DNA from 3 places in the Couchioplanes caeruleus genome. Region 2 is predicted to be linked to each of the others. Evidence: riboswitches for the same ligand, from Rfam matches in the RefSeq annotation. Region 2 holds a riboswitch; each other region holds the start of a gene.
The links. Region 2 has a riboswitch for S-adenosylmethionine ahead of thrC (threonine synthase). Riboswitches for the same ligand answer to the same signal wherever they lie in the genome.
Positions count from the first base shown of each region.

Region 1: linked by a shared signal. The riboswitch ahead of EDD30_RS18465 (ABC transporter substrate-binding protein) and the one ahead of thrC (threonine synthase) in region 2 are both predicted to bind S-adenosylmethionine.
Region 3: linked by a shared signal. The riboswitch ahead of EDD30_RS00400 (aminotransferase class V-fold PLP-dependent enzyme) and the one ahead of thrC (threonine synthase) in region 2 are both predicted to bind S-adenosylmethionine.

Region 1 covers NZ_RJKL01000001.1:4,133,977-4,144,454, reverse strand. Annotated here, with positions in the region: gene EDD30_RS18480 (aldo/keto reductase) at 1-443, opposite strand, end outside; gene EDD30_RS18475 (amino acid ABC transporter ATP-binding protein) at 453-1,196, opposite strand; gene EDD30_RS18470 (amino acid ABC transporter permease) at 1,193-1,954, opposite strand; gene EDD30_RS18465 (ABC transporter substrate-binding protein) at 1,960-2,823, opposite strand; SAM riboswitch class IV at 3,009-3,122, opposite strand; gene EDD30_RS18460 (GH3 family acyl-acid amido synthetase) at 3,188-4,843, opposite strand; gene EDD30_RS18455 (hypothetical protein) at 4,794-5,477, opposite strand; gene EDD30_RS18450 (DUF6182 family protein) at 5,502-6,191, opposite strand; gene EDD30_RS18445 (hypothetical protein) at 6,191-7,309, opposite strand; gene EDD30_RS18440 (hypothetical protein) at 7,446-7,868, opposite strand; gene EDD30_RS18435 (hypothetical protein) at 8,450-9,547, opposite strand; gene EDD30_RS40695 (hypothetical protein) at 10,167-10,430, opposite strand.
Region 2 covers NZ_RJKL01000001.1:5,037,238-5,047,715, forward strand. Annotated here, with positions in the region: gene EDD30_RS22380 (alpha/beta fold hydrolase) at 1-1,377, opposite strand, end outside; gene EDD30_RS38400 (hypothetical protein) at 1,435-1,716, opposite strand; gene EDD30_RS22385 (AAA family ATPase) at 1,795-4,002, shown strand; gene EDD30_RS22390 (DUF3263 domain-containing protein) at 4,143-4,466, opposite strand; gene EDD30_RS22395 (ABC transporter permease subunit) at 4,561-5,544, opposite strand; gene EDD30_RS22400 (ATP-binding cassette domain-containing protein) at 5,541-6,536, opposite strand; SAM riboswitch class I at 6,671-6,807, shown strand; gene thrC (threonine synthase) at 6,818-8,092, shown strand; gene EDD30_RS22410 (hypothetical protein) at 8,293-8,751, opposite strand; gene EDD30_RS22415 (GNAT family N-acetyltransferase) at 8,748-9,296, opposite strand; gene groL (chaperonin GroEL) at 9,652-10,478, shown strand, end outside.
Region 3 covers NZ_RJKL01000001.1:85,509-95,986, reverse strand. Annotated here, with positions in the region: gene EDD30_RS00430 (ABC transporter substrate-binding protein) at 1-237, opposite strand, end outside; gene EDD30_RS00425 (glutamate-cysteine ligase family protein) at 336-1,418, shown strand; gene EDD30_RS00420 (DUF6461 domain-containing protein) at 1,456-2,430, shown strand; gene EDD30_RS00415 (BMP family lipoprotein) at 2,427-3,467, opposite strand; gene EDD30_RS00410 (methyl-accepting chemotaxis protein) at 3,476-5,080, opposite strand; gene EDD30_RS00405 (chaplin) at 5,247-5,483, opposite strand; SAM riboswitch class IV at 5,601-5,717, shown strand; gene EDD30_RS00400 (aminotransferase class V-fold PLP-dependent enzyme) at 5,750-6,997, shown strand; gene EDD30_RS00395 (STAS domain-containing protein) at 7,067-7,399, shown strand; gene EDD30_RS00390 (universal stress protein) at 7,421-7,837, opposite strand; gene EDD30_RS00385 (APC family permease) at 7,954-9,321, shown strand; gene EDD30_RS00380 (HD domain-containing protein) at 9,328-9,882, opposite strand; gene EDD30_RS00375 (universal stress protein) at 10,003-10,478, shown strand, end outside.

The DNA of each region.
Region 1 (10,478 bases), 900 kb from region 2:
GAGTGAGTGATCTTCCCGGCACCGATCGCCTCTTCTGCGAACTGCGCGAATTCATCCAGAGGTACGCGAGGATCGGGGCCATGCGCCTGGTACACGTCGATCCGATCGAGACCCAGCCGGCGCAGACTGGCCTCCAGGGCCCGATGCAGGTATTCCCTGCTGAGTCCCGCGCCCGGCTGGCCGGTGATCGGGAACCGCGCCTTGGTGGCGATGACGAGACGGTCGCGCAGCTCCGGACGGGCCTTCAGCCATCGTCCGATGATCTCTTCACTGCGGCCGTCGCCGTAGACGTCCGCGGTGTCGATGAGGGTGCCGCCCGCCTCGACGAAGGCGTCGAGGATCGCGTGGGAGGCATGTTCGTCGGCCTCCTGCCCGAACGTCATCGCCCCCAGCGCAAGGCGTGAAATTTCTGGTCCTGCGGCGCCGAGCCTGCGAAGTTCCATTGATCAAGGTTAAAGGACCTGGGAGAGGAACCGGCGCAGCCGGGGGTGGGTGGCCCGCTCGAAGATCTCGGCCGGCGCGCCGGCCTCGAGCACGACACCCCGGTCCATGAAGGCCACGGTATCGGCGACCTCCCGAGCGAACCCCATCTCGTGGGTGACCACGACCATGGTCATACCCTCGGCCGCCAGGTCCGCCATCAGGCCCAGCACGCCCTTGACCAGTTCCGGGTCGAGTGCGGACGTGGCCTCGTCGAAGAGCATCACCTGCGGCTGCAACGCCAGGGCGCGGGCGATCGCGACGCGCTGCTGCTGCCCGCCGGACAGGTGGGCCGGCCGGGCGTCGGCCTTGGCGGCGAGCCCGACGAGCTCCAACTGGGCGCGGGCGATCGCCACCGCCTCGTCCTCGGAGAGCTTCTTGAGCCGGCGCAGCGCCAGAGTGATGTTGTGCAGCACGCTCATGTGGGGAAAGAGATTGAACTGCTGGAACACCATCCCGACCCGCTGCCGCAGCCGGTCCGGGCTTTCCCCCAGTACGCTGCGGCCGTCCAGCAGCACGTCACCGCGATCCGGCTCGATCAGGCGGTTGATGGTGCGCAACAGCGTCGACTTGCCGGAGCCGGACGGGCCGATGACACACGCGGTCTCCCCGCGGGCCACGTCGAGGTCCACGCCGCGCAGCACCCGGTTCGGCCCGAACGCCAGGTGGATGTCGCGGAGGCTCAGGCTGACCGAGGTGGTGGTGGCGGCCGTCATCGTTCATTCCCCTGTACTGCGCCGGACAGTGCCAGATCCGTGTCGTCGTCGTCCGTGGCCGGCGGCCGGCCGTGCCGCAGCCGTCGGTCGATCCAGTTGACGACGTGGGTCAGCGGCACGGTCAGCGCGAGATAGAAGAGCCCCGCCAGCAGCAGCGCGGACTCGTTGCCGGTCGTGGCGGCGTGGTCCTGGCCGATCCGGAACAGCTCCCGCTGGCTGGCCACCAGGCCGAGGAAGTAGACCAGGCTGGAGTCCTTGATCAGGGCGATCAACTGGTTCACCCAGGCCGGCAGGACCCGGCGGACCCCCTGCGGGATGATCACCAGCCGCATCGACTCGGACCAGGAGAAGCCCAGCGCCCGGGCCCCCTCGAGCTGGGCGGCCTCCACGGACTGGATGCCGGCCCGGAAGATCTCGCCGATGTATGCCGCCGCGATGAGCGACAACGCCAGGATCCCCAGCGGGTACGGGTTGGGCCCCCAGATCTCCATGCCGAGCGGTGCCAGCCCGACCCCGATCAACAGAATGGTCGCCGCGGCGGGGAGACCGCGGAACACGTCGGTGTAGACCCGGGCCGGCCAGCGCAACCAGCGGGTACGCGAGATGCCGGCGACCGCCAGCAGCAGGCCGAGCACCGAGCCGAGCAGGGCGGCGGAAACCGCCAGCACCAGCGTGTTGCGAAGCCCGACGGTCAGCATCTCGGGCAGCGCCGCCCGCATCGACGACCAGTCGAAGAAGGTCTCCCAGAGGGTGCTCATCCTTGTCAGGAGGTGGCCGAAGCCGACGTGCTCGGCGAAGCTGCGGCCTTTCCGCTGCCCGGCGTGAAACCGGCGGGAATCGGGCGGCCCGGGTAGTACTGCTCCTGGAGTCGCTTCCAGGTGCCGTCGGCGATGACCTCGTCGAGGCCCTTGTTCAGCGCCTCGCGCAGCGCGTTGTTGCCCTTCGCCACCGCGTACGCGGTCGGGGCGGGACTGAGCTGCTTGGCCGCCACCTTGATCTTGAAGCCGCTGTCCGCGGCCGACTTCTCGCCGATCTCCGCAGGCGCGATCCAGGCGTCGGCCGTGCCGGCCTTGAGCTGGTTGATGGCGCCGTTGTAGTCGGGCACCCGCACCGGGTCGAGGCCCTTGCCGGTGGCGTAGTCGTCCTGGACGGTTCCCTGCACGACCACGACCCGCTTGCCGCTGAGCTGGTCGAAGCTGGTGATGGTGGAGTTCGCCGGTACGTCGAGTCCGAAGTAGCCGAAGTCGTACCCGTTGCCGAAGTCGACCGTCTTCTTGCGCGCCTCGGTCACGGTGATCGAGGAACTGCCGACGTCGAACTTGCGGTTGTTGACCTGGGACAGCAGGGCGGAGAAGTCGGTGCCGACGAACTCCACCTTCAGACCGAGCTTGGCAGCGACCGCGGTGAGCAGGTCGTTGTCGAAGCCGGTGAACTTGCCGTCCTTCAGATAGACGTTCGGCGGCGCGTCGGTGAGCGTCCCGGTCCGCAGTACACCGGGCTGCTGTAGGCCGTACGGGTTGTCGGCCGAGCTGGACGCCGCGTCGCTGCAAGCGGTGAGCATGGTGGTGCCGAGGATCGCGGCAACGCCGAGGGCGGCGGCCCGGATGAGGGCAGGCAGAACTCGCACAGGGGTCTCCTGAGAAAGGGGCGTATCGAGAAAGAGGGGTGTGGGCGCGGTCTAGCGCGCAGCGCAGGGCCGACACACGGCGCTGCAGATCCGCATCATGTCGACGTGCCGGCGCCGGGTCAGGGCCGGTGCGCCAGAACTGCGGGAAGACATGGTTCTCCTAGGTCGGTAATGACCTGGGAACCAGGCCACGCTTGCACGGGAGCCTTGCTCCGGTGCCTGGTCTTCACCCGGGGCACCCCACCGCGGAGGAGGGTTGCCGGCCAGCAAGCCGGGGCTCGATGCTGGCGCTCATGACCTGGATTCGAGGCTAGCAGCCCCTCACGGTGGGTCGTCCAGCCGTTATGACAACGCTCACGCTCTGTCATAGGGGACTGAGCAGACGCTCCCAGCTCGCGTCGTCACGCTGGAAGACGCGGTCCTTCACCTGGGCGGGACGCACGCCCTGCGCGACCCGGTGGTGCCAGTCCTCGGCGAACCGCTCGGCCCCGACCACGTGCAGCTTCGCGGCATCCAGCCGGCCGCCGGCCCGGGCGGCGCGGTAGCCGTCGGCGATGCCGCTCAGCGCGGCGTCCAGCGCCGTCGTCAGCGCCCCGACCTCATCGGCTCCCCAGTCGGTGAAGGAAGCCACGGCGAACTCGTAGCTCCCCCGGATCGGACGGCAGGTCGCGTTGACGACCTCCAGGCCGGTGCGGTCCAGCGCGGTACGCAGCGCGCGGACGACGTGCGACTCGCGGAGCCGCTCGCCGGCCACATCGCTGAGGTTGCGACGCCCGGCGTACTCGACGCGGGGCACCCCGGCCACCCGGTCGACCACGCGCACCACGTCGCCCACGGCGTGCCGGTAGAGCCCGCCGACGTGGGTGAAGACGACGTGGTACTCCTGCCCCTCGGCGAGCTCCTCCATGAGCAGGGTCGCACTGTCCGGGCGCAGGTCCTCGTCGGCGGGGACGAACTCGTACAGGGCGGCCGGAACGATCAGGGAACCGGCCGTCGCGTGGCGGTCCAGGGCCACGGCGACGGGACCCTCGGACGCGGCGACCGGAGCCGGTAGGACGGTCACCCGGGGACCGAAGCTCTCCCGGAGCCGAGGCAGGTAGAGCGAGGCCAGCCCCGTCGTCCAGCAGAAGATGAGCTCCATGTTCGGCCAGACGTGAGCCGGCAGCAACGTGCCGTGGTATGCGGCGAGCCGCTCCAGCTCCGCGGCCCGGGCGCGGTTGGCGGCGCCGAACGGCCTCCCGTCGAGCGTGCCGTCGTGGAGATCCTTGACGATCCTCGGCAGCCACTGGGCGAGCTGGTACGGCAGTGCCGCCACCATGGCGGGGTTGATGCCGATGACGCAGCGCAGATCGGACTCGACGGCGAGCCGGAGTCGCGCGTAGGACCGGTCCCACTGGTGCTCGGTCCAGACCTCGGCGCTCAGCGTGGACCAGGGCGCCCGGGTGCCGGGCTCGGCCGCCAGATGCTCACCGAAGGCCGCGCCGAAGTCGACCTGGCTGGCCCCGGCGTGGGGTCGGCCCGAGGCGGTGGTGGCGAGGCGGGGGACCGGGTCGTGTTTGAGATTGAGAGTGGTGTCGTCGCGTTCCAGTACCCGCGGGAAGTGTTCGGCGAAGTTGGCCCAGGCCGCGTAGTAGAAGGGAAAGAAGCTATGCCGCATGAAGCTGCGGGTGATCGGAATCTTCTTGTTGTCGCCCGTACTGCCGCTGCTCATGAAGAACACGACCGGATCGTCGGCCGTGAGGACATGTGATTCGCCGTCGGCCGCCCGGTGGATCCACGGCGCCAGGGCGTCGTAGTCACGGATCGGCACGGCGGCGCGGAACTCGTCGACGTCGCGGATTGCGGCGAAGCCGTGCTCCACCCCGAAGGCCGTGCCGACGTTCTCGGTGAGCACGTGGGTGAGGGCGCGCCGCTGGTGAGAGACGGCATCCGCCAGCGCGGCGCGGAGCCCATCGCGTTCGGCGACGGTCCTACGCCGGTACTGGGCGACCCGCGCTGCGATTTCCGGATCGATGGCCACGATCACTCCTCACGATTCTCTCGACCTGACGGGCGATGTCGTCGACGTCGGCGGCGGTGCCGATCACGCTGGTCGGCACGTTCTGGACCTCCGCCAGCATGAGCCGGCGGAGATCGGCCTGGAAGCTGACGAACGCCTTCCGGCTCGGCCGGTCGCCGTAATGCTCGAAGCGGTTGACGGCGGCGCCGTTCCCGGAGCGCCGCCATGCGACGCCCGGGTCGGTGTCCAGATAGACGACCTCCCGCGGCGGCGGAAACGAACGCCACCAGGCGAAGATCTGTTCGTTGATCAGCCCACTCAGGCGGCACTTGGCCAAGATCTTGTAGTAGTAGGAGTCGACCACCACCGGGCCGGCCATGCCGCCGGCCAGCGCTTGATCGCGCAGGAAGACCACGGCGGTCTGCACGATGCTGAGGACGAAGTCGGCGGAATAGCGACGGCCCGCCTCCCTCAGCGCCTCCGTGAGGAATTCGGTGCGGAGCCGCGAGACCAGGGGAAAGCCGTCGCCGAGAAAGTCGTCGTCATAGGAGGCGACGCGCCAACCGGTGCGGCGCGCCAACGCGGACAGAACCGATGATTTGCCCGCATGGTCGGCACCGAGGAGCACCCAGAATTCCGAGCCGGGCATGAGCACCTCCGCAAGCGAAGCGAAATCGGCTCAGCGTATCGAGATCGGCGAATTCGTGATGTCCCCGCGACGGTCGGAGGTGCTCAGGCAGGTGTACGCGCGCAGGCGGTCAGGATCGGTGGTGTCCCGGTGCACCCGGATCATCGCCGCGGTCCGTAGGTCCGCGTCCGCCAGCTCCGGTACATGATCGATGACCAGCGCCGAACCCGGCCGGAGCAGGCCGCGGAGGAGCGCTTCGGCCAGCGTGTGGTTCAGGTGGACGAGATAGGCGGCGGTGCTCAGACCGGCTGTCGCCAGGCGCAGCCGGCAGGAGTGCGTTCCCACTTCGCCGACGGTCACCCGGGCCGGAACTCGCAGGGTGCCCGCCGGGAAGGCCTTGAGCAATCGGCGCAGCCCCGTGAAGTCCGCGGGCGGTGCTGGTCCGTACCAGGCGATCGTCTCGTCCGCGGCGAGGTGCGACGGAGGGAAGCGGTCCCGCAGGTTCACGGGATTGCCCGCCAGGAAAGCGGTGCGGGTCAAAGCGGCCAGCCAGTCCGCGCCCTCCTCGTCGGTCAGGCCCGCCGCGAAGCGCAACGCCGACTCCGCGAACGTTGTCACGTCGAATCGGCGCAGCACGGCGACGACGGTGTGGTCATGCTCCGGCTCGAGCGTGGCGGCATTGATTCCGGCTCGGATCAGCCGCTCGTGCAGGAGGGCGGCGAGGTGCTCCTGGGTCGCCATCAGCAGAAGACCGCCCGCGCAAGCTGCCGCACGGGCGGATTGCCACGGCTCAGCAGGGCCGAGGTGAGCCGGTACGGGTCGACGTAGTCCAGGTGGCCCATGCTGCGCCGCAGAACCCGGTCCATGCCGACCGGGTCGGCGGGGAAGCCGGCGGCGAGAAGCCGCCCGGCCCGGACGACCGACTGGCGCAGGAGATCCATCCGGAACGACTGCTGTACGCCGCGACCCAGCACCGCGATGAAGTACAACCGCAGGCCCAGCCGTACCGCGTCGGTGTCACCCGCATCCCGCACGGCGGCCAGCAGATCCGCGACGGTGTACCCCGCCCAGCCCCCATGGCGGCTGGAGCGGACGACGCCGTCGATCGGGACACGCTCCACCACCTCCCGGGAGATGACGCCACCCACCACTTCGAGAACCTTGGACAGGAGTACGTAGTCCGCGTGCAATTCCCGGTCGTACAGCAGGACGACACGGTCGTACTCTCCGGCCAGCGGCAGGAGATCCCGCAGAGCGCAAGCCAGGTAGTTCGGCTGCCCCTCGGCCGACACGATCCTGCGCAGCGGAACCCCGAACCGCGTGGCATCGAGATAGACAGGGCCGCCGTCGTTCCGAAGATCCAGGCACAGCCCATGCGCGGTGAGCAGGTGCAAGACCCCGGCCATTTCCAGTCCGGGCGGCTGAACGGCGGTCAACCCGGGATCGTGCAGCCCCAGGGCCGCATAATGACCGGCCCAGATCCGCAGCAATCGAGCGCTCACCGGATGCACCCACCCGGTCGCCTCCACCCGTTCCTCGTAGGACCGGAGTACGGCGTAGGAGGGAGGCGAGGCCCGTGCCTGATACCGCACATAATGCCTACCGATGGCCTCCTCGGTCAGCGACTCAGGATCCAAGGCCGGACATTCGCTATCCAGGTACGCCCAAAAGCCCAGCGTCTGCGCCGTGACGTTGTACGTCGTGAGGCTGTACCGATAATCGACGTCGGCCACCAGGGCGGTCGCCCGGCACAACACGTCGACCCACAACAGCCCTTTGACATGACTGGGCGTCAACGGCTTGGTCGGCGTCACGGTGACCGGCGCGACGAGCACCCGAGGCCGTGCGTACGTCGTCATGGTCTCCCTCTCGCCGAGCCGATCCACTCACGATCAACGATGAATGCTCCCGGCGTCCCGGCGCATCCCCTCGTCGTCCTGGAACGACGCAGATATCCGACGCATCGTCGTCACCGGTCAGCACGCCGATCATGGGCTATCGGCGATAGATGAGGATGGCGTGGCCGACGGTGTCGATGTGTGTGCTGCTGTCGAGTAGCTCTTGCAGCCGGCGCGGGCCGGTGGGGATGTCAGTTCCGGCGGGGATGCAGGTCTGGAGACGCAGGCAGGTGGTGGAGACCACGATGAGTCCGTGTACCTGGTCTGCTGGGACGGTGAGGGGATGCCGGGCGTTGATGCCGTAGTAGGTCGGCTCGCCGCGGCCCTCGTAGACCAGCCAGACCGGTTCGCCGGGGTACTTGTCGGCGAGTCGGTCGCCGAGTCGGGCGAGGTCCTGGCCCCAGTCGACGTTCGAGTCGGTGAGCTGCGTGTGGGTCCGGCTGGTGCCGCCGAACGCCTCGTTGGAGTAGGGCAGGTAGTAGGGAAAGGTCCGTAGCGATGGACTCGGGCGACCCCGCACTTGTCGCTCGCCGAGGCGGGTTCGCCGGTGAGCCGGGCCAGCTCCGCGCCGGTCTTGCCGTCGTCGACCACGACGTGGTCGATCTTCTCACTGACTCGCACGTCGATGGTGACGGCAGCCCCGGTCCGGACGTAGGAACCCGGGCGAGGCGAGATGTAAGCCACCGTCGGCGCCGCGGCGGCGGTGACCTCGTCCGCCGACGCCGGAACCGCGGTCGTAACACTGAGAAGGAGAGTGAAAAGCAGCGCAACCGCGGCTCTTCGCAAAGTGCTCAAGGTAAGCCCCCGCTGATCAAATCTGCGCGGCAGCCTATCCCCATTCATTCAACTGGGTCGATCTGATAGGCCGTGGGCGGGGACCGTCCGCAAAGGAGCGCGGCGAGCAGGGCGGCGGTCTGGGCCGCGTCAGCGTCCGCTTCGGAGGCCCTACCACCTCACCCGGACCGGAACGGACCTTCGCCGTCGACGATGCACACCTGCGTAACGCCGACCCGCCGGACTGGACGCCACCGTTCGCGCAACGCCTCCGCCGTCCGAAAACCTGAGCGGATCGATGCGACGCACGCCGCCTTACAGGCGCGGCTACCTCTCACTGGGCATGACACGTATCGCCATGGCGGCCAGGTCGAGAGCCGACGACAGTGAATCCCTTGCCATTTCGGGTATGCGCCCGATGCCTAGCCCGCTCGCGTTGATCAAACGCATGAGCTTCCCATGGTGTTCTGGACCGACCGCGCGGTGTTGATGGAGGTCGAGTGCTGCGTTCGCGTCTTCGCCCCGGAGCACATCGGTGACCAGCCGACTGATCGTGTTCTCGACGACGGCCGGCGGTACTTCAGTGGCGAGGTCGATGGCCGCGAGGCAGAGGCGGGTACGGAACACGGAGAGTCCGGGTGCCGAGGGGATTTCTAGTGACCGGCCGAGCAGTTCAGCCTGATCCGTCGGCCGATCAACGCCGGTGGTTTGTGCGTGCCAGTTCTGCAAGAGATCGCGTACCACCAGTTCCCAGGGCTGCTTGATGGTGGTTTCCCTGAGAAGGGCGGCGGCGGCAGCTCTGTCCCCTTGCATCGTGAGCGCTATGACCGCCACCTGCCGTCCCTCGTGCAGGGTGGGGCCGATTCCGTCGCAGCGGCGCACGTGGGCTAGGGCGTCGTCCCAGCGTCCGGCGACGGTGAGCGCGCGAGTCCCATCAGCAAGCATGATGTCGCGTAGCCAACTGATAGTTTGATCGCGCGCGAGGGGGTCTGTGGGTAGTTGCTCAGGACGCAGCTCAAGGCCATCGATGACGGCAGGGGCATGGCCATGGACCACCTGGTACAGGTCGGTGAGCAAGCTGTACGCGTCGTCTCCGTCGCCCGCTCTGATGCGCAGGCGGGCCAGGTTGACGACCGTTTCGAGGGCGATGCGGACGTTGGAGCCGTTCAGCGGAGCTTGGCTCAGGTAGAGGTTCACGTGGCGGTGGCACCAGGTGCGGGCGAGTTCTGGGTCTCCGCAGTCGGACGCGACGAGGGCCGCGCCGTTGAACGCCACGGACGCTTTGTTGAAGTCACGGTTCCGATGGGCGCTCTCGGCCATTTCTACAAGCCGAGCGACGCGTACGTCGAGCGGTATGGCCGGCGGGCGATTGCGGGCGACGAGGGGGAATCGGGCCGTGATGGTCGAGGCGAGGGGCAGGGTCATGGGTCCTCCTCTGCTGCGGGCGGTCGCCCGTTGACAACGCGGATGGCGATTCGGCCACGGTGATGCCTCGGCATAGGGCCACTCGTTCGGGGTTGCCGGGGTGGGGGCGGGCGTTCCCGCCGCGGCGGCATGACGGGGGTCAGAAGGACATCGTGAGGATGGTGTCGGGTCGACTGAAGTCGCCGGGCTCGCGCGGTCGGTTCCGGCCCGGTGGGCGGTGACGGTGGGCTGGTTGGTGCGGCCCGCCGTGTCCCACCGGTCGTCGAGCAGGCTGTTTGAGAAGAGTGACGAGCTGGTCGCGGAGCACGACGGCGCCGGCGGAGTTCGGGACGGTTTGGGCGGTTTTCACTGCTCTTATCTTACTGTGGGCCTGTCAAGAAGACGGTGTAACCCAGATTGTTGAGGAATACTTGCGGGCTGCGGCAAGTCGGCCTTTGAGGGCCATCTCGAAGGCGTTCCACGCTGGGCGCGGCAGGCGACCGCATCCTGGCCGGTCGGGCGCTCACCCTCGCCGCAGTCGGCGCTCCAGAGAAGGTCGCCGCTTTCCTCGATCAACTGGATCTCGGTGGCGGAATGGGCAAGGCCATGCCCTACGCCCCGGAAAGGAGGCCCTCCGGGATCAGTGCGGGAAGGCGTGTGGCGTCCGGGTCGCCGTGAGCTCGTCACGGAACTCTTCGATGTGCAGGGCGACCTGTCGCATGTCGAGGGTGTTCTCCAGCCGGTCCAGGTAGAGCGACCGGGCGGCCAAGGCGTCGAGTCGGACGGTGAAGTAGACGGCCATCAGCGGATTGACGAACAAGGTGCTGCCTCGCGTCCGCCGCGTGAACTGCACGTCGCCGGACGCGCCACGGGTGGCTGCCGCGATCCAGGTCCAGCAACTCAAGCTGGGTGAATGCCAGGTTGGCCAGGTGCACCTCGACGCCGAGGTCGG
Region 2 (10,478 bases):
GTCGCCCGCGAACCGGCCGAGGAAGGTGCTGACCTGCCCGCCGACGCCCGGCAGCGAGGACAGGGCACCCGGATTGCCGTTCGGCGGGTTGGCGATCGGCTGCGCCGAGCCGCGGACGGTGACCTCGGTGCGGCCGGTCCCGCCCAGGCCGGGGTAGACGGGGTCGGAGTATCCGTTCGTCACCAACCCGCGGTCGAGGGCACTGAACCCGGCGACCCGCGAGTAGGTGAAGCTCGTCGCCGGTGCCTCGCCCTCGCCCTTGACGTAGTGGTCCAGCCACTGTGCGGTGAGGAACTTGGTCCGGTCCTGGTCCGTCTGGGGGCCCGAACCGCCGTCGTGTCCGCCGGTGAACCAGGCGACGCGGACGGTCGTGCCGGTCTGCGCGATGCCGCGGGCGTTGGCGTCCGCCTCGGAGAGCGGGAAGAGGGTGTCGACCGCGCCCTGGATCAGCAGGGTGGGTGCCTTGATCCGGTCCAGCACCGAGGCCGGGCTGGAGCGGCGCAGCAGCGCGGCGGTCTCCGCGTCCGGCGTTCCCGTGGTGGCCATCTTCAGGTACGCCGCGCAGACGGAGGCGGCGAACCGCCCGCACGCCGGGTCGCCGCCCTCGGCGGGCCGCCCGGTCGGCAACGGTGACGAGGCGCTGCGCGACGACGAGCCCGACGACGAGCCCGACGGCGAGCCGGACGACGAGCCGGACTGTGTCGGCGCCGCGTTGCCGAAGAAGAGACCCGCCCAGGCCTTCTTGAACACGCCGGGGTCGGTGACGCCGGTGGCCGACTGCGGGAAGAACGCGGTGCCGAGATCGTTCCAGGTGATCAGCGGGACGATCGCGTCGACGCGCGGGTCCCGGCCGGCGAGGAGGAGGGCGAGGGCGCCGCCGTACGAGCCGCCGACGACGCCGACCCGGGGGTCACCGCTCGCGTCGGTGCGGATCTCCGGGCGCGCGGCGAGCCAGTCGAGCAGCCGCTGGGCGTCCTTCACCTCGTGGTCGGGGCTGTCCAGGTGGATCTGCCCGCCGCTGGCGCCGAAGCCGCGGGCCGTCCAGGTCAGCACGGCGTACCCGCGGTCGGCCAGGGACTCCGCGTCGGCGCTGACCGAGTTCTTCGTGCCCCCGAAGCCGTGGGCCAGCAACACCGCCGGCACCTTCCCGTCGCGGCCCTTGGGGAGGTAGAACCGGGTGTCGAGGGCGACGGGCTCGGTGCCCGAGGGCCCGGACAGCACGGTGACGCGCTGGTCGCTCGCCGTCCAGGACCGGCGCTCGGGCAGGACCGCCCAGGTCACCAGGGCGGCCACCAGCACGAGGATCACGGCGCCCCCGACGACCCTCCGCCGCGTCGGGCGGGGCAGGGCACGACGCAGCTTGATCAGGGCACGCATGGGCCCCACGCTAGCGGCGGGCCGCTGAGCGGGAGCTGTGAACCCGGTTCCGCGCCGCTAGCGCGGCGCCACGCTCCTGCCCACCGGGCCCTGGAGAGCCCCGCCGTCCTTCTTCGGCGGCCGCTGCGAGGACGTGCCCTCCGTCGGGGCGTCCTGTGGCGATGCCGGGCGGCCGGAAGCCCCTGGCGTGCCACCGGAAGCCGCGGCCGGGGAGGCGCCGACGGATACGGCGGGCGGCACCGGAGGCGGCGTGCCTTTGTCGTCCGGGTCGTCGCCACAGGCGGCGAGGCCGAGCAGGGTCAGCGCGGCCAGAACGGGCGCGGCGTGGCGGAGCCTCATGGTGCGGTGCCTCCCCGGGGCGACTGACGGCGATAGCGTGTCAACCTAGTCCCCCTCGTCCCGACGGAAGGCCCCGCGGTGCCAGACGATCTCACGCTGACCGTGACCCAGCGGCCGGCGGCTCTCGATGCACGCCGGGGCATCGTACGACTGCACCCCGAGGTGATGGCCGCGCTCGCCGTCAACCCGGGCGACCCGCTGCGGCTGACCGGCCGTCGCACCACCGCGGGCATCGCCGCCCGGGCCGAGGCGGGTGCCAGCCGTGCGCTGCTCTACGCCGACGACCTCACCATCGGCAACCTCGGCCTGCGGGACGGCGCTCAGGTGACCGTCACCCCCGTGCCCGTCGTGGGCGCGCGCCGGGTGACCCTCTCCGGCCCGGTCGAGATCGTGGCGCTGGTCTCGCCCGAGATGCTGCGCCTGGCGCTGCTGGGCAAGGTGGTCAGCGCGGGCGACGACGTCTCCCTGCTGCCGCAGGACGTGCTGCCGGAGGCGTCGCACCGGTCGCTGGTCGAGGCGGCCCGGCGCAGCCTCGCCAACCGGGTCGGTTACGCCTGGACCAGCGCTCTGCTCCAGGTGGTCGAGGTCGCGGACGGCGATGCCGCGCTGGTCACCATGGACACGGTCGTGGGCTGGCGGGACGGCCCGTCGTCGTCGCCGGCCACGCCCACGGCCGAGCCGGACCGTACCGAGCCGGCGTCCACCGACCCGCACACGGCGCCGCCGAGCCTGGACGACCTGCCGGGGCTGCGCGCCCAGGCGCACGAGCTGACCGAGCTGCTCGACCTCGGCTTCCACCACGGTGAGGTGCTGGGCCGGCTCGGCACCACCGTCTCCCTCGGCGTCCTGCTGTCCGGCCCGGCCGGTTCGGGCAAGTCGGCGCTCGTCCGCGCCGTCGCGGCGAGCGTCGGGGCGACCGTGCTGCCGGTGTGGGCGCCGGAGCTGGCGGCACTGACGAACGACGCCGCCGCGACCCGGCTGCGGGCGCTGGCGCGCGACGTACGGGCCGGCGGCCCGGCGGTGCTGCTGGTCGCCGACGTCGAGGCCCTCGCGCCCCGCGACGAGGCGGGCCCGCTCGCCACGGTCTTCCGGCAGGTGCTGTCCGAGCTGGTCCGCGGCGGGGCGGCGGTGGTCTGCACGACCAGCCGGCCGGAGGCCGTCGACCCGTCGCTGCGCGCGCCCGACCTGTTGGCGGTGCAGCTTGCCGTGCCGCTGCCGGACGAGGCCATGCGGCGGGAGCAGTTGCGCGTGCTCACCCGCGGGATGCCGCTGGCCGAGGACGTGCGGCTGGACGACGTCGCCGGGCGCACCCCCGGATTCGTCGCCGCCGATCTCGGCGCCCTGGCCCGCGAGGCCGGGGTCCGCGCGGCGCTGCGGCAGAAGGACGCGGAGTCGCCCACCGTGGCCATGGCCGACTTCGAGGCCGCGCTGGACGTGGTCCGGCCGACGTCGATGGCCGAGTCGACGCTCGAGGTCGCCCAGGTGACCCTCGATGACGTCGGTGACCTGACCGACGTGAAGCAGGTGCTCACGGAATCGGTGCTCTGGCCGCTGACCTACCCGGACACGTTCGCGCGCCTCGGCGTCCAACCGCCGCGCGGCGTGCTGCTCTACGGCCCGCCCGGCTGCGGCAAGACCTATCTGGTCAAGGCCATCGCGGGTACGGGCAAAGCCAACGTCCTGTCGGTCAAGGGCGCCGAGCTGCTGAGCAAGTGGGTCGGCGACAGCGAACGCGCGGTGCGGGAGCTGTTCCGCCGTGCCCGCGAGGCCGCGCCCACCCTGGTGTTCCTGGACGAGGTGGACGCCCTGGCACCGACCCGCGGCCAGGCGACCGACGGCGGCACGACCGACCGCGTCGTCGCCGCGCTGCTGACCGAGCTGGACGGCGTGGAGACGTTGCGCAACGTCGTGGTCATCGGCGCCACCAACCGCCCGGACCTGATCGACCCGGCACTGCTGCGCCCCGGCCGCCTGGAGCGTCTGGTCTTCGTGCCACCGCCGGACGGCGACGCCCGCGCGGCGATCCTGCGGGCGTCGTCGAGGTCGGTGCCGCTGGACGAGACCGTGGATCTCGACGTGCTCGGCGCGGAGCTGGAGGGCTTCTCGGCGGCGGACTGCGCGGCCCTGATCCGCGAGGCGGCCCTGGCCGCCATGCGCGAGTCCCTCGAGGCGACGACGGTGACCGCCGGCCACGTGGCGACGGCCCGCAAGCGGGTCCGCGCCTCGCTTGACCCGGCCCAGGTGGCCTGGCTCGAGGCGTACGCCGCCACCCGCGCGGCCGGTTAGCGCGCTCATGAGCTGGGTGCGGATCCGGTTGACCGCCGACGGGGTCCCGTTCGAGGACGTGCCGGGCCGGCGGCCCGCGTGTGACGAGACGCGTCGCCGGCTGGAGCGCCGTTGAGCGCCGTTCGCGGGCAGGACGCCGATCAGCGGCGTCTGGTGCGGGCCCGGGTGGAGCGGAGGCGGCGCAGGCGGCCGACCAGGACCGGGTCGTGTGCCAGGGCGGCCGGATTGTCCAGCAGGGCGTTGAGGATCTGGTAGTAGCGGGTCGACGAGAGCTCGAAGGTGTCACGGATCGCCTGCTCCTTGGAGCCGGCGTGCTTCCACCACTTCTGCTCGAAGGCGAGGATCTGCTGCTCGCGGTCGGTCAGGGCGGGCGGTTGCGGGACGTCGGTGCCGAGGCCGGCCTCCTCGGCGTCGCGAGGGGCCGGCACGTGCTGCTGCTCGTTGAGGGCGGCGTCGGGCTGCATGGGTTACCTCGGAGTGGTGGAAGGCCGCGCGGAGGGGAACGCCACCATAGTGGCAGTCGGCGATGCCCGCCGCGCGCCTTCCCGCGAAGTTACCTCAGGTGATATCCCGGTTACGCATAGTCCACATTGCAGTGCCGAGCACGAGGACCACCACGGCGGCGAACACGCCGCCGGCCATCGGCCAGGTGAGGGTCATCGTCGGCGGTTCGCAGCCGGTCGGCGAGTTGAGGCAGGGCGCGTTCCAGTCCTGCAGCTCGATGGACTTGTCCATCCAGGCGATCATCCAGGACGGGATCAGGTACGCCTCCAGGAACTTGACCTTGGCCAGCGACAGCACCGTGCCGAGCCCGAACTGGAACAGCACGACGACGCCGATCGCGACACCCATGGCCACGGCCGTGTGCCGGCCGATCGACGCCAGCCCGAAGCCGATCGCGCCGGCGGCGAGCACGAGCACCAGCCCGCGCAGCTCCATGAGCAGGATCGACTGCCACGCCCCCGCCGTCATGCTGTCCAGCGAGCCCCGCAGGCTCGCGATCGCCGCGAAGGCGCCGGTCCAGACCGCGGAGAGCACCACGGTCAATCCGGTCAGCGTGGCGAGCAGGGCGGCCAGCTTGGTGGTCAGCACCTTGAGCCGCTGCGGCCGCCACAGCAGGAGGTTCATCATGCCGCCGCTGTTCCACTCCGCGCCCACGAAGGACGCGCCGAGGACGAACGCCGCCACGGCGAGGAGCGCGGCGAGCGTTGTCGCCATCGGTCCGAAGTGCTCGCGGAAATCGAAGGTGGACGGCATGTAGTGCTCGGCCCGGTAGTCCTCCCGGGACGGTGTCCACTCCATGCAGCCCGAACTCGGTTGCGCCGCGCAGGCCTTGTTCCCCTCGGCGGCCATGACCAGGTCATTCTGGTATGCGCGCTCGGCCTCCTGTTCGGCCGCCGCGACCACCGCGGGGGTGGCCTTCTCGTTGGTGAAGAACATGCCGACCGCGATCGCCGCGAGCACGACGAGGAGGCCCAGGACGAAGAAGCGGGTGAAGCGGCGCTTGGTGAACCGGCGAGTCTCCGCTGTGTACAGGCTCAATGTCCCCACCCACCCTGCGCCGGACCCGCCGGGGCCATGACCGTCTGATCCACTTGCCGGTGCTCGCCCTCGACCGGCGCGGTGCCGGTGAGCTCGAGGAAGACACTCTCCAGGTCGACCGAGACCGGGCTGAGCTCGGAGACGAAGACGCCGTTGCCGGCGAGGACCCGGGTGATCGCGCTGGGCCGGTCGAGTCCGCTCACCATGAGGTGGTCGCTCTCGACGGTGACCTGGGCGCCGAGCTGACGCAGGGCCCCGGCCGAGGCCGCGAGGTCGGCAGCCGACTCCAGGCGCACGCGTACGGACGACGAGGCGTGCTGGGCGAGCACGTCGGCGACGGCCCCGGCCGCCACCCGCCGCCCGGCCGCGATGATCGTCACCGAGTCGCAGATGAGCTGGATCTCGGCCAGGATGTGGCTGGAAAGCACCACGGTCATGCCCGACTCGGCGAGGTTGCGCATCAGCGTGCGCATCTCGCGGATGCCGCCGGGGTCGAGACCGTTCGCGGGCTCGTCGAGAATCAGCAGCTTGGGGTTCTTGAGCAGCGCGGACGCCACGGCGAGGCGCTGCTTCATGCCGAGCGAGTACGTCTTGACCCGGTCGGTGGCCCGGTCGCGCAGCCCGACCAGCTCCAGCACCTCGAAGACCCGGGCCGGCTCGACGCCGCCCGCGTCGGCCAGCAGCCGCAGCGTGTCCTGCGCGGTGAAGTTGGCGAAGAACTGCGGGCTCTCGACGATCGCCCCGACCGAGCCGGCGACCTCGGGCAGCGCCGCGGGCACCTCGCGGCCGAGGATCGCCATCCGGCCCCCGTTGGGCCGGATCAGGCCGAGAAGGGTCCGCAGTGTGGTGGTCTTGCCGGAGCCGTTGGGGCCGAGGAACCCGTGCACCTGTCCCGCCTCGACGACCATGTCGAAGCCGTCGAGCGCCCGGCGTACCCCCTTGCGGCTGCGGTAGGTCTTCTGCAGACCCTGGATCTCAAGGACGGCGCTCAAGCCGAACCTCCCCGCCTAGTGGGAATGACCTTCGTCACCCTATGCACCCGGCGCCACCCCAAGTGCTCACAACCTGGGACGTTCCCCTCGGCTTACCGAAGCGGCCACGTAAGGTGGCGGTAACACAACTGAATACCTCATCCAGAGGGGCTGAGGGATACGGCCCGATGACGCCCCGGCAACCACCGCGCTCGACTCGATGACGAGGCCAGCGCGCGGCAGGTGCTAATTCCGTCCCGGAGCCGCCGACCGTGCCCGGGAAAGATGAGAAGGAGCCTCGCATGACGTCGACCGTCGACGCCCCCGCCACCAGCCCCGCCCGCGCCCTCGTCTGCCGCGGCTGCGGCACGGAGTTCCCCCTCGCCGCCCAGCACGCGTGCTACGAGTGCTTCGGACCGCTGGAAGTCGCGTACGACGCCGCCGCCCTCGCCACCGTCACCCGGGAGCGGATCGAGGCCGGCCCGCAGAACATCTGGCGCTACGCCGCCCTGCTGCCCGCCGGCCAGGACCCGTCCACCCGGGTCACCCTCGACCCGGGGCTGACCCCGCTGGTCGAGGCGCCCGCCCTGGCCGCGGAGATCGGCTTGCGCGCGCCGCTGTGGGTCAAGGACGACTCGGCCAATCCGACCCACTCGTTCAAGGACCGGGTCGTCTCCGTCGCCCTCACCGCCGCCCGGGAGCTCGGCTTCACCCGCTTCGCCTGCGCCTCCACGGGCAACCTGGCCAACTCCGTGGCCGCGCACGCCGCCCGCGCCGGAGTGCCGAGCATCGTCTTCATCCCGAGCGACCTCGAGCCCGGCAAGGTCATCACCTCGGCGGTGTACGGCGGCGACCTGGTGGCGATCGAGGGCTCGTACGACGACGTCAACCGGCTCTGCAGCGAGCTCGTGGACACCGACGAGTTCGAGGACACCGCGTTCGTCAACGTCAACGTGCGCCCGTTCTACGCCGAGGGCTCCAAGACCCTCGGCTACGAGGTGGCCGAGCAGCTCGGCTGGCGCATCCCCGCCCAGGTGGTCATCCCGATGGCGTCGGGGGAGCTGCTCACCAAGGTGGACAAGGCCTTCAGTGAGCTGGTCGAGATCGGCCTGGTCGAGGCGCCCGAGGGAGGCTGGACGGTCTTCGGCGCCCAGTCGGCCGGCTGCAACCCCATCGCCGTCGCCCTGCACGGCGGCACCGACCAGATCGTTCCGGTCAAGCCGACCGGCATCGCGAAGTCTCTGAACATCGGGGACCCGGCGGCGGGCGCGTACGCGATCGAGGCGGTCCGGCGGACCGGCGGCTGGATGGACTACGCCGACGACGACGAGATCCGCGAAGGCATCCGCCTGCTCGCCCGGACCACCGGCATCTTCGCGGAGACGGCCGGCGGCACGACCGTGGCGGTGCTGAAGAAGCTCGTGGAGAGCGGCAAGCTCGACCCCGAGAAGGAGACGGTCGTCTACAACACCGGCGAGGGCCTCAAGACCATCGACGCGGTCTCCGAGCTGGTCGGCCCGACCCACCGGATCAAGCCCTCGCTGCGCGGCGCGCGCGATGCCGGGCTGCTTGGATAACAGTGTGTAGCTAGCTATCTGCCGTACGTCAGGAATTCCTTCCCGCGAGGGCTTGCGCGAGGATCTCGAGGTCGGCAGGATGCTCTACGCGGGAGGACGCGACGCCGTACGTGGCCCCACCTTCGAGCTTGGCGACAATCTCTCGGGGCCCAACGACCCAGTGCCGGAGGCGCTGTGCGCGCGTCCTCCCGACCAAATTCTCAGCGTTTCCGCAGCAGTTTGCTGATCCAGGGACGCAGTGCCGCCTCCGCGTAACCGCCCTTGTCGAGGCCGGCGTGCCGCTCGAAGACGTTGCGGCTGCCGTAACTGCCCGTCGCCATCCACGAATAGCCGCACGCCGCCCAGTAGGCGGGCCAGAACAGCGGGCCGAGGACGGCGTACTGACCCGCATGCCGGCTCTCGTGGGCCAGCAGGTCGGCGCGGTCCTCGTGCAGCAGCCACTCCGCGGTCCTGCGGGTGATGATCACCGAACCGACGGTGAAGCAGGTCGCGGGCGGCAGCCTGCGCCGGTATCCCTCGGCGACCAGGATGCCGTCGCGCCCGCGGCGGATCCTCGCACCGGTGAGGACGGCGACGGCCAGGCCGGCCACTGTGGTGCCGTTGACCGCCGTGAGCAGGGACCGCGCCAGCGGCCACCGGCGGGACGGCCCGGTGGTCATGCCCGGCGGCGCATCTGGAGCTCCCGCAGCCCGGGGACGACCGGGTGCGGCACCCGCACCCCGGTGTCCTCGAAGCCCAGTCGCTCGTAGGCCCGGACCGCCCGGTCGTTGCCGATCACGACCTCCAGCATGAGCTCCCGCCGACCCGCCGAGAGTGACCACTCGGCCACCGCCTCCACGAGGGAGGCGAGCACTCCCCGGCCGCGGTGCGTCGGTGTGACGTAGACCGCGAAGACCACCGTCGCGGCCGGATCCTCGGGCAGCACCGTGCCGCCGGCGTGTCCGATCAGCCGGTCGCCCGGCCTCGTGCTCCCGCCGCGTCGAGGCGCCGGGTCGGCGACGAACTGGGCGAGCTGCACCCCCGACGACGCCTGCACGATCCGGCGTCGGTAGTCGGCGTGCGGCCGGGCCGCCGCCTGTGCCAGCGTCTCGAGGAATGCGAGCGGGCTGTCGGCAAGCATCTCCAGCCGCAGCGCGCGCATCCGGGCCGCGTCGCCGGGTGTCACCCGGTGCACGGTCAGTGCCGGCGCCAGCGTGCTGGTCATGCTGCCTGCCTACCCGGTGACGCCGGACCAGGCAAGCGGGACGCGGAATCCCGGCGGGTCCGCCCGACCCCTCCGGGGGCCCCCGCGGGTGGTCGTTGTCCTTGCACTCGACCCACGAGAGTGCTAAACAAGTCCTTGGCACTCGCGACATGTGAGTGCCAGCAGGTCGGGACGGTGGGGTCGCGGCCACGGCGCCGCCATCGGTGCCGGGGCACGGGACCGGTCGTCGCGGGCTATCCGGCTCGACCTGAGGACGTCGCATCGCCAGGTGGTGACGTCCGCAGCGTTTCCTCACCGTGCGGAGGGCGGGGCCGAGCAGGCCCGGCACCGCGAACGTCCAGGAGGACACAGCCGTATGGCCAAGATCATCGCATTCGACGAGGAAGCTCGTCGCGGCCTCGAGCGGGGCATGAACCAGCTCGCCGACGCCGTCAAGGTGACGCTCGGCCCCAAGGGCCGCAACGTCGTGCTCGAGAAGAAGTGGGGCGCGCCCACCATCACCAACGATGGTGTGTCGATCGCCAAGGAGATCGAGCTCGAGGACTCCTACGAGAAGATCGGCGCCGAGCTGGTCAAGGAGGTCGCGAAGAAGACCGACGACGTTGCCGGTGACGGCACGACGACGGCGACCGTCCTCGCCCAGGCGCTGGTCCGTGAGGGTCTGCGCAACGTCGCGGCCGGCGCGAACCCGATGGCCCTGAAGCGGGGCATCGAGGCCGCCGTGGCCAGCGTCTCCGAGGGTCTCTCGCAGCTCGCCAAGGACGTGGAGACCAAGGAGCAGATCGCCTCCACCGCCTCCATCTCCGCCGGTGACTCCACGGTCGGCGAGATCATCGCCGAGGCCATGGACAAGGTCGGCAAGGAAGGCGTCATCACCGTCGAGGAGAGCAACACCTTCGGGCTCGAGCTCGAGCTCACCGAGGGTATGCGCTTCGACAAGGGCTACATCTCGGCGTACTTCATGACCGACGCCGAGCGGATGGAGGCCGTCTTCGACGACCCGTACATCCTCATCGCGAACAGCAAGATCTCCGCGGTCAAGGACCTGCTGCCCGTCCTCGAGAAGGTCATGCAGGGCGGCAAGCCGCTGATCATCATCGCCGAGGACGTCGAGGGCGAGGCCCTGGCGACCCTGGTCGTCAACAAGGTCCGTGGCACCTTCAAGTCCGTCGCCGTCAAGGC
Region 3 (10,478 bases), 5.0 Mb from region 2:
GCGCGTGGTGAGGGTGCGGAACAGCAGCGACGGGATGTTGCCGCCGCCGGAGGTGTAGAGGCGGGCCGGGTCGAGGTGGGTGATGCCGCCCTGGTTGAGCACCGACAGTGTGCCGCCCTGGCAGGTTGCGGGGTCGAAGGCCGCGGAGGAACCGCCGCCACCACCGCCGCCCTGACAGGCGGAGAGGGCTCCGGCCATCAGCGTCGCGGCGAGAACGAGGGACACGTGTCTGCGCATGGCCCACCTTACCTACTTTCCTGCTAGGCAATGCAAGCCGATCGATATCAGGGGAGACGCTACCCACAATCCCTATGGGTGCGATAGGATTCCGGACCATGATGCCGCTGACGGAACGGGCCGCCGAGATCCTCCTCGCCGGCAGTGCGTTCGCCCCCGCACGGCCGGGCTTCGTCGGTGCGGCCGTGGACCTGCTGCTGTCCCAGCCCGGCCTGCCCGGCTCGCTGACGGGATCTCTGGTCGAGGAGCGGCCCCGGCTGCGCCACGGCTATCTGACGGCGCGATCGCCCCGGGTCGCCGTCGTGAGCGGGCCGCCGTCGCCGGGCATCGACGCGGCCCTCGCGCGCCTGACCGACGACCTCGCGCTGCCGCTGCCGCTGTTCGGCGGCCACGGCCTGGCGATCCTCGAGGAGGCGTCGGACACCGTCGACCCGGCCGCGCCGGGCGCCTCCGCGGCGTGGGCCACCGCGGGCGTGCGCGTCGCCCTCGAGGCGGGTCTCGACGAGGACGGGCTGCTGGGCCTGCGCCGGCGCTGGGCCCTGGCCCACGCGCTGGCGCCGGTGCTGGCGGCCGCGTTCGCCAACTCCCCGCTGCGGCACGGGCGGCCGACCGGCTGGCGCAGCAACCGTCAGGCCCTGCGGCGGCTGCCGCCGTGCACCGCCGACCCCCGCGCGGACTGGGCCGCCCGGGTGCTGGACGCGCCGGTGGCCCGCACCTCGCGGACCTTCCGCGAGTGGACCCGCTCCGCGTCCGGCCACCGCCCGGGCCTCGCCGGCCTCGGCCGCCACCTGCGGACGTTCCGGCCGCCGATCGCCGCCCGGCGGCACCTCGAGATCGACGTGGCCGACCGCCAGCCGGGCGCCGGTTGGCGGATCCCGATCGCGGTCACCGCCGCGCTGATGGACGACCCGACGGCGGCGGCCCGGGGGCTGACGGCCGTCGAGCCGCTGCGGACCACGCCGGGCCTGTGGGAACGCGCGTCCCGCGACGCCCTGACCGATCCCCTGCTGGGCGTGGCCGCGCGGTCATGCTTCGTGGCGGCGTACGAGGGGCTCGCCCGGCTGGGCGCCGAGCGTGAGCTGCGGGACGCGGTGGCGACCTTCATCGAGCGCTACGTGATGCGCGGCCGCTGCCCTGCCGACGACATCCTGGACCGCGCCACCGCGCCACACCACCGCTGAGCTGGGCTGCGGCCGCCCGGGCCGTAGGCTCTCGGGCGTGGATGACCTCGCGTACGCCCGGGCCCGGGCGGCGGAACTCGGCCCGCGGTTCTGCCTGACCTTCGTCAAGGGCGCCGACGAGCGCACCGCCCTGGCCCGGATGGGCGCGTACCCGGACACCGTCGCGGAGCGCACCGGCGCCGAGCTCGACGGCGCCGCCGCCGCGATCGGCCTCGGCCGGTGGAGCGTGGTGATCGAGCCGGGCGGCGCCCAGGGCGCCGACCACGTGCTGCTGGAGGCGGTCTCCCGCGGCACGGAGGCGCTGTCGGTGCTGCGCGACGACGCGGCGTCGCCCCGGTTCACCTATGCCGTGGCCGGCACCACGTCGGTCGCGTTCGACCCGGCGTACCCGTCGCCGGAACTCACCTGGGGCGCCGACCCGGAGCTGCTGCGGCATCTGATGCGGGCGATCGGTCTGCGGGAGCCGGCCGGCGAGGACGAGGAGACGTGGCGCGACGCCGAGGCCAGGGCGATGGTCCTGGCCCAGCGCCTCACCGGCGCACGGATCCCCGAGGACCCGCTCGGCGTCTCCCGGCTCTCCGCGCGGATCGAGCCGTGGTTCGTCGGCCCGGCGCGTCCCGGCGACCTGCTGCGTCCCGGTCGCCGGTTCGCCGAGGTGTTCGCCGCGGTGGATGCGGCGGGCGAGGAGCGCCGGTGGGAGGTGGCGGTCGCCCAGGTTCGCCGGCTCGCCGGGGCCCTCGGCGTCGCGGACGCGCCCGGCCTCTCCGAGGCCCTGGAGCAGGCGGCGCGCGGGGCCGGGCGGCCGGTCACGATGGACTCGGCGCTGGGCCGCGAGGTGCGGCGCTGGCTGGAGGGACCCCCGACGGAGCTGCGGACGCTCGCGGTGGCGCTGCGGGGCGTGCTCGGCCGCGACGCCGTCGTGGCGCTGCGGGCCGCCCTCCGGCCGCTGCTCGCCGGGCCCGGCGCGGAGGAGATCCAGGCCGGGACCGTCGCCGCCCTGCGGGCCCCCTAGCTCGTCGGGACCTTCTCCGCTCCGCTCAGGATGCGGAAGCGGGCCTTCTCCATGCCGGAGACGTACTTCTTGATGGCCGGGTTGGAGGTCGCGTACCCGAGGCCGTCGACCTTGAGGTCGTAGCGCCGGACGCCGCCGGAGCGGTCGCCCTTGATGAACGCCTGGATCTCCTGGAAGACGCCGTTGTCGACGCGCTTGAGCATCGAGGTCAGGATCCGGCTCTTCACCTTGCCCTCGGCCGAGGCGTACTGGTCGCTGTCGACGCCGATCGCCCACACGCCCTGGGCGGCCGCCACGGCCTCGAACGAGCCCTGGCCGGAGCCGCCCGCGGCCGAGTAGACGACGTCGGCGCCGTCGTCGATCATCGCCGCCGCGGCGGCCTTGCCCTTGTCCGGCGACCCGAAGCCGCTGAAGTCCGGCGGCTTGGTCAGGAACCGGCTGTCGACCCGGATGCTCGAGTCGACGCTCTTCGCGCCGGCCTCGTAGCCGGCCCAGAACTTGCGGATGACCGGCACGTCGACGCCGCCGATGAAGCCCACGCGCCCGCTCTTGGAGGCCAGCGCCGCCGCCACGCCGACCAGGAACGAGCCCTGCTCCTCGGCGAAGATCAGCGACACCACGTTCTTCGCCTGCACCGAGTCGTCGTCGATGATGGCGAACAGCCGGTCCGGGTGCTCCGCGGCGACGGTCTTGACGGCGCCGGCGTAGAGGAAGCCGACGGCGATGATCGGGTTGCTGCCGGCCTGCACGAGCTCGCGCAGCGCCGCCGAGCGGCCCTCGTCGTCCTCGGACTTCGTGGTGACCTCGGTCGCCTGGACGAGCAGGTCCTTCTTCGCCCGGTCGATGCCCTGGCCGGCCGCGTCGTTGAAGCTCTTGTCGCCGCGGCCCGCGTGGTCGTACGCGATGCCGACGTGGATCGCCTCGCGGCCGAGCCCGATCAGCTTGGTGTCGGTCTTGTCGTGGACCGGCGCGGCGGTGCACGCCGACAGCGTCGCGACGGCGGCGGCCAGCAGGGCGGCGGTGATCCTTCTACGCATCTGCATCCTCAGTACCGGAACTGCCCGACGGCGTCGCGCAGCGTGGTGGACATGCGGGTCAGCTCGGCCGCGGCCTCGCGGGCGCGGGCCACCTCCGCCGAGGTGACCGAGGTCGCGGCGGCGACGGCACGGATGTTCTCGGCGATGCTGGCCGTACCGCTGGAGGCGGCCACGGCGCCGCGGCTCATCTCGACGGTGGTGGCCGTCTGCTCCTCGACGGCGCCCGCGATGCTGGTCTGGTAGTCGCTGATGCGGGCGATGACCCCGCCGATGTGCCCGATGGCGACCACGGCCGCCTCGGTGTCGCCCTGGATCGCCTTGACCAGGCCGTCGATCTCCTCCGCGGCCTTGGCGCTCTCCTGCGCGAGGTCCTTGACCTCGCCGGCCACGACGGCGAAGCCCTTGCCGAGCTCGCCGGCGCGGGCCGCCTCGATGGTGGCGTTCAGCGCGAGCAGGTTGGTCTGCTCGGCGATGCTGGTGATCAGCCGTACGGCGTCACCGATCGCCGACGACGACGAGCCGAGGTTGGCGACGGTGCCGTTCGCGGTCTCGGCGGCCGCGACCGCCTCGGCGGCGACGTTGGCGGCGTCCGTGGCGTTGCGCGAGATCTCCTGAATGGAGATGCCCATCTCCTCCGAGCCCGACGCCATCGTGTCCACGTTGCGGTTGACGTCCTCGGCCGCGCCGGCGACCAGGTCCGCCTGCAGCGACGTGTCACCGACGCTCTTGGCGAAGGCCGCCGAGACGGCGTCCAGGTCCGCGGACGTACGGGTGAGCGCGTCGGCCTGCACGGCGACGTCGGAGACGATGGCACGGACCGAGTCGACCGCCTGCCCGAGCGCGGCGGCCATCTGACCCACCTCGTCGTGCCACTTGCTCTTCGGCGTCTCGGTGAGGTCACCATTGGCCACCCGGCGCAGCGCGTCACGGGCGGCGCCGACCGGGCGCACGATGCTGCGGGTGACGACCCACGCGGATCCCGCGCCGAGCAGCAGGGCCACGATGGTCGCGATCCCGATGACCCACTGCGCGCGCTCGGCGTCGTCGGCGGCGACCTGCACGGCCTGGACGCTGCGGGCGTCCACCGAGCTGGCGAGCTTCTGCGAGTGGACCATGATCCGGTAGTAGCTGTTGAAGCTGTCGTTGATGGCGATCTGGTCGGCGTTCCACAGCGCCTGCGGGGTGCCCGGCTTGTACGCGGCCACGAGCTTGTCGTTGACCGCGACGTAGGTGTCCAGCTCGGCGCCGACCTGCTGGAACAGCTCCTTCTCGGCGCCGGTGAAGGCAGCGGCGTCCACCTGGGAGAGGAACGTCTTGAAGGTGTCGCGCTCCTGTTGCCAGGCCTTGAAGGCGACCGAGTCGCCGCCGATCGCGCGTCCCGCGCCGAGCCGGTAGATGTCGTTGATGTAACTCGCCTGCCAGCCGTTGAGCGTGGCGGCGTGGGTCTTGATCTCCTCCGCCTGCCGCGTCAGCACCTCGAGCCGCCGGACGTCGTTGGCGGACCCCCGCTGGGCGACGATCGTGGCGAAGCCCATCGCGGCGACGCCGAGCAGCAGCACGAGGACAGCGGCGAAGGTCCCGAACAACCGGGTGCCGATAGAGAACCGCCGCACGTGGTCATCCCTCCGCTTGGGTGACGGCGCATAGCTGCCGCCCTTTCTCCGATCGGCACCCGGTCACCGCGGCTGAGGGCTTGAGCCGATCTCACGGCGCGGCGCCCGGAGCGGGGTGATCCTGCGTGCCACCCGGTTCCGGACGCCGTTGCCGGTACCGGCGTCGTCAGTCGTCGTTGACGCAGCTGGCGGCGGTGCTGGCGATGCCGAGGATCGCGAGGCCGTTGCCGCAGACGTTGACCGGGATGTGCACCGGGATCTCGACGCTGTTGCCGTTCAGCAGGCCCACGTTGGTGTTGCCGTTGTGGTCGTCGTCGTCGTGCGCGCTCGCGGGTCCCGCACTCAGCACGAGTGCCGCGGCGGCTACACCGGCGCCGACTGCCAGACGTTTGACCAGTTTCATGTCGTACCTTTCGCTCTTTTCCGACAGATGCCAGGACTCACCGTAGTTCCGTTATCACAATCGGTGGTCATTTCGGCGGTACAACCCTCTGGGGGGATGTCTGCTACGGTCGGCACTGGTCATGAGTGCCAGCGACAAGCCCCGGCTAGCTGGCCGGCAACCCTTGCGTCCGCGATGGGGTGCCCCGGGTGAGGACCGGGCCGGCGTCGATGACGACGCGGGCAAGCGCGGGCCCCGGCGGGGTCCCCGACCCCGTGGAGGTTCCTGTGATCTTGACCGTGCGACACGACCTGGACGTCGTCGACCCCAACGCCAACGTGGCACTGGCCAACGGCGAGAGCATCCGCTTCGCCCACCTGGACTATGCCGCGTCGGCACCCTGCGTGCGGGCCGCCGCGGACGCCGTGGAGGGCCTGCTCCCCTGGTACGGCAGCGTGCACCGCGGCACCGGCGTCCGCGCCCGAACCTCGACGCTGGCGTACGAGCGCGCCCGTGAGCGGGTGGCCGCGTTCGTCGGCGCCCGGGCGAGCGACGCCGTCGTCTTCACCCGCAACACCACCGACGCGCTGAACCTGCTCGCCCGCGCCCTGCCCGCCGGCACCACCACGATCGTCTTCGACGGCGAGCACCACGCCAACCTGCTGCCGTGGCCGCGGCAGTTGCGCCTGGCCTGCCCGGAGACCCCGGACGCGGCGGTGGAGGCCGTGGCGAAGGCGCTCGCGACCGTGCGCGGACCCGCGCTCGTCGCGGTGACCGGCGCCAGCAACGTCACCGGGGAGGTGTGGCCGGTGCAGCGCATCGCCGCCGTGGCGCACGCCCACGGCGCCCGGGTGGCCGTCGACGCCGCCCAGCTCGCCCCGCACTCCCCCGTGGTCCTGGCCGACCTCGGCGCCGACTATGTGGCGTTCTCGGGGCACAAGCTCTACGCCCCGTTCGGCGCGGGTGTGCTGGCGGGCGCGGCCGACTGGCTGGACGCGGCCGAGCCGTACCTCAGCGGCGGCGGCGCCAGCGCGACGGTCGGCGACCGACCGGGCGAGGTGACCTGGGCGACCGGGCCGGCGCGGCACGAGGGCGGCACCCCGAACCTGCTGGGCGCGGCGGCCCTCGGCGCCGTGTGCGCGGCGCTGGGACGCGCCGACCGGGCGGCGCTGCACGAGCGGGAGCAGGAACTGCTGGCGAGGCTGCGCACCGGGCTGGCGTCGGTGCCGGGTGCGGTGGAGGTGACCGCGTTCCGCGGGGCCGCGCCCCGGGTCGGCATCGTGTCGCTCGCCCTGCCGGGCCGCGATCCGGCCGTCGTGGCCACCCAGCTCGCCGACAAGTACGGAATCGGCGTGCGCGCCGGGCAGTTCTGCGCCCACCCGCTGACCCGCAGGCTCACCGCCGACCGGGCCGCCGCGCCGTGCGAGGCCGGGTCCCCGAGCCTGCTCCGCGTGAGCTTCGGCCTGGGGACCCGCGACGACGACATCGACCGGCTGGTGTCCGCCCTCGCCACGCTCACCGCGGCCCGTTCGTAGCGCACGGCGTCCGGTGCGCGGCCCCGGCCCGGCGAGCCGACCGGCCCGAACCCGGCTATCCTCGCTCAGATGTCCAGGAACACCTTGGTCGCGTACGAGCCGGTCACTCCCGACGGACTGCTCGCCGCGGCGCTCGACGGAGACCTCGACCTCGACTGCGCCGACGAGGTGCGCGACAGCCTCGCCTCGGCCGCCCGCGGCACCGGCTGCCGCCGCCTGCACGTCGACGTCAGCCGGCTGACGTTCATCGATTCCTACGCCCTGGGCGCGCTCGTCAGCGCCCGCAACTCGGCGGCCGCGGAGGGCGTCACGCTGACGCTGATCAACCCGTCGCAGCCGGTGCGCAAGGCGATCCAGGTGACCGGCCTGGCCGACGTGTTCGGCCTGCCGCCGCTCGACTGACGGCGCATCCGCCGCGACGGGTCAGGGCGACGGCGGGTGGGTGACCACCACGACCGGGCGCGGCGATCTCTTGATGAGATCGAGCGGCACGCTGCCCAGCAGGCGCTGCGTCACCGCCGGCCGGGTGCTGGAGCCGACCACGATCAGGTCGGCGCCCTGCTCCTCGGCGAACTCGAGGATGCGCTCGAGCGCGCGGCCGGACAGCACGGTCCGGGACGCCTCGACGCCGGCGGCGGCCAGGCGTTCCGCGGCCGCCGCCGCGGCCTGCTCGGCGCGGGCGGTGAAGACGCTGCGCGGCGCGGCCGCCAGCCGCTCGAGCTCCACCTCGTCCACCGCGACCACCGCCACCGTTCCCCCGGTCTGGCGGGCCAGGTCCGCGGCGGCGTCGGCGACCCAGGGCTGGTCGGCCTCCGGGTTCGCGGCGAGCACGATGCGCATGACATCGATCCTGGTGCACGGCTCCCCCCGGGACAAGCCACACTCGACAGATCCGCCGATGTGTACGAGGCTCGAACGACAACACCACCGCGGCACACGACCGGAGGTACGCGGCCATGGCAGAGGCGGGCACTCCGGAGGCGACCACCACCCCGTCCGGCCAGCCGGCGCTCAACCGGGTCATCGGGCCCGGGTTGCTGCTGCTCTTCGTGGTCGGCGACATCCTCGGCACCGGGGTGTACGCGCTCACCGGCAAGGTCGCGGCCGAGGTCGGCGGCGCGGTGTGGCTGCCCTTCCTGCTCGCCTTCGCGGTGGCCCTGCTGACCGCGTTCAGCTATCTCGAGCTCGTGACCAAGTATCCGCGGGCGGCGGGCGCGGCGCTCTACACGCACAAGGCGTTCGGGGTGCACTTCCTGACCTTCATGGTCACCTTCGCGGTGATGTGCTCGGGCCTGACCTCGGCGTCCAGCGCGTCGAAGGCGTTCGCGGGCAATTTCGCGCAGGCCTTCGACCTGTCGATCGGCGCGGGGCTCGGGCTGACCGCGGTCGCGGTCGGGTTCATGACCCTGATCGCGCTGGTCAACTTCCGGGGCGTGGGCGAGAGCGTCAAGGTCAACGTGGTGCTGACCCTGGTGGAGCTGACCGGCCTGCTGATCGTCATCGGCATCGGGGCCTGGGCGCTCGGCGGCGGCGAGGGCGATCTGTCGCGGCTGGTCGAGTTCGACGCTCCGCCGGGCGAGAGCGCCGTGCTGTCCGTGACCGCGGCGACGGCCCTGGCGTTCTTCGCCATGGTCGGCTTCGAGGACTCGGTCAACATGGCGGAGGAGACCCGGGACCCGGTCCGGATCTTCCCCAAGGTGATGCTGACCGGGCTCTGCATCACCGGCCTGATCTACGTGCTCGTGGCGATCTCGGCGGTCGCGCTGGTCTCCCCGACGGACCTGGGCGAGGGCGACGCGCCGTTGCTCAAGGTCGTGTCCGCGGGCGCGCCGGCGTTCCCCCTGACCGTCTTCGCCTTCATCACCATGTTCGCGGTGGCCAACTCCGCGCTGATCAACATGCTGATGGCCAGCCGCCTGCTGTACGGCATGGCCAACGAGCGGGTGCTACCCCGGGTGCTCGGCCTCGTCCACCGCTCCCGGCGTACCCCCTGGGTGGGGATCGTCTTCACCACCCTGGTCGCGTTCGCGCTGATCTGGTTCGCCGACCTGGCGGCGCTGGGCGGGACGACCTCGCTGCTGCTGCTCTGCGTCTTCACGATCGTCAACGTGGCGGTGCTGGTGCTGCGGCGCGACCGGGTCGAGCACCGGCACTTCCGCGCGCCGACGGCCATCCCGGTGCTGGGCGCGGTCCTCTGCGCGTACCTCGCGAGCCCGCTCTCCGGCCGCGCCGGTAGCGACTACCGCGTGGCGGGCGTCCTGCTGCTCGTCGGCGTGGTCTTGTGGGCGGCGACGTACGCCCACCGCCGCCTCACCGGCGACTGAGGGCCGTCAATGCGCCCGCATGCGCCGCTCGACGCGGTCGGCGACCCGGATCAGATACGGCCCGCGCAGGTGGTCGACCTTGGCGTTCCAGGACTCGGGCCCGTGCCGGCACAGCATCTCCTCGTGCCGCCTCGCGGGAGTGACCCGTTCGCCGCGCGGCCCCACCGTCTGGTCGGCGTAGGTCAGCGCGTCCGACAGCATGCCCTCCTCGTACGGGTATGCGGCGAGCCGCTCCCCCAGCCCGCGCGCCGCGGCGACGAACCGGGCGCCGGAGTGGTGGGCGACGCGCGCGGTCACGGACAGCGGCCAGCCCCGCGCGGCGAGGTGGTTGGCGCCGTCGAGCGGGTGGAAGCCGGTGACGACGGTTTCGCGGGCGTACCCGATGTCGTGCAACCAGGCGGCGGCGACGAGGACGTCCGCGTCGAGGTCCAGCGCGGGCGCCAGCTCGGCGGCGCGCTCGGCCACGCCCCGGGTATGCCGCCAGCGGTCACCCATCGTGGCGAGGAGCGCCTCCGCGATCTCGCGGGCGGACGCGGCGAGGACCGGTGTGCGTACCGTCATCGATGGATGGTCGCCCGTCGAGATGAACGGCACGTGACGCCGTCATGAGCGAAGCCTTAAGTGGACTCCGTCACATGCCCTGTCGGATACTGGTGAGGACGCGAGCACGAGGAGTGATCGATGACGACTGGGCTCTCCGCGGCCGGCTCGCGGTCCGACGACGCCGACGCGACGAATCTCGCGCTGGTCCGGGCCGCCGAACCGGGCACCACCGTCGTCATCGGAGCGTCCCGCGAATCAGGGGCCGCCGTCGTCGCGGCCGTGGACGACGACGGCAACTGCGGCCCGCTGCTGCGGTACGCCGCCGCCGAGGCACGCCGGCGGTCGGTCCCGCTGCGGGTCGTGCACGTGTGGGGAGCGCGCGGCGACGCCCGCCCGGGCGTCCGGGGCTGTCCCCGCATGTCCGACGCCGACCGGCTGCTGTCCGCGGTCCTCTACGATCACCTCCCCGCCGAGGTGGCCGCCGAGGCCGAGCGCGAGATCCTGCACGACGACGACCCGGTGCGGGCGCTGGTCGCCCTGAGCGCCGGCGCCTCACTGCTCGTGGTGGCCGCACGCGGGCGCTGTGGCGACACCGCGGAGTCCGTCGGCCGGAC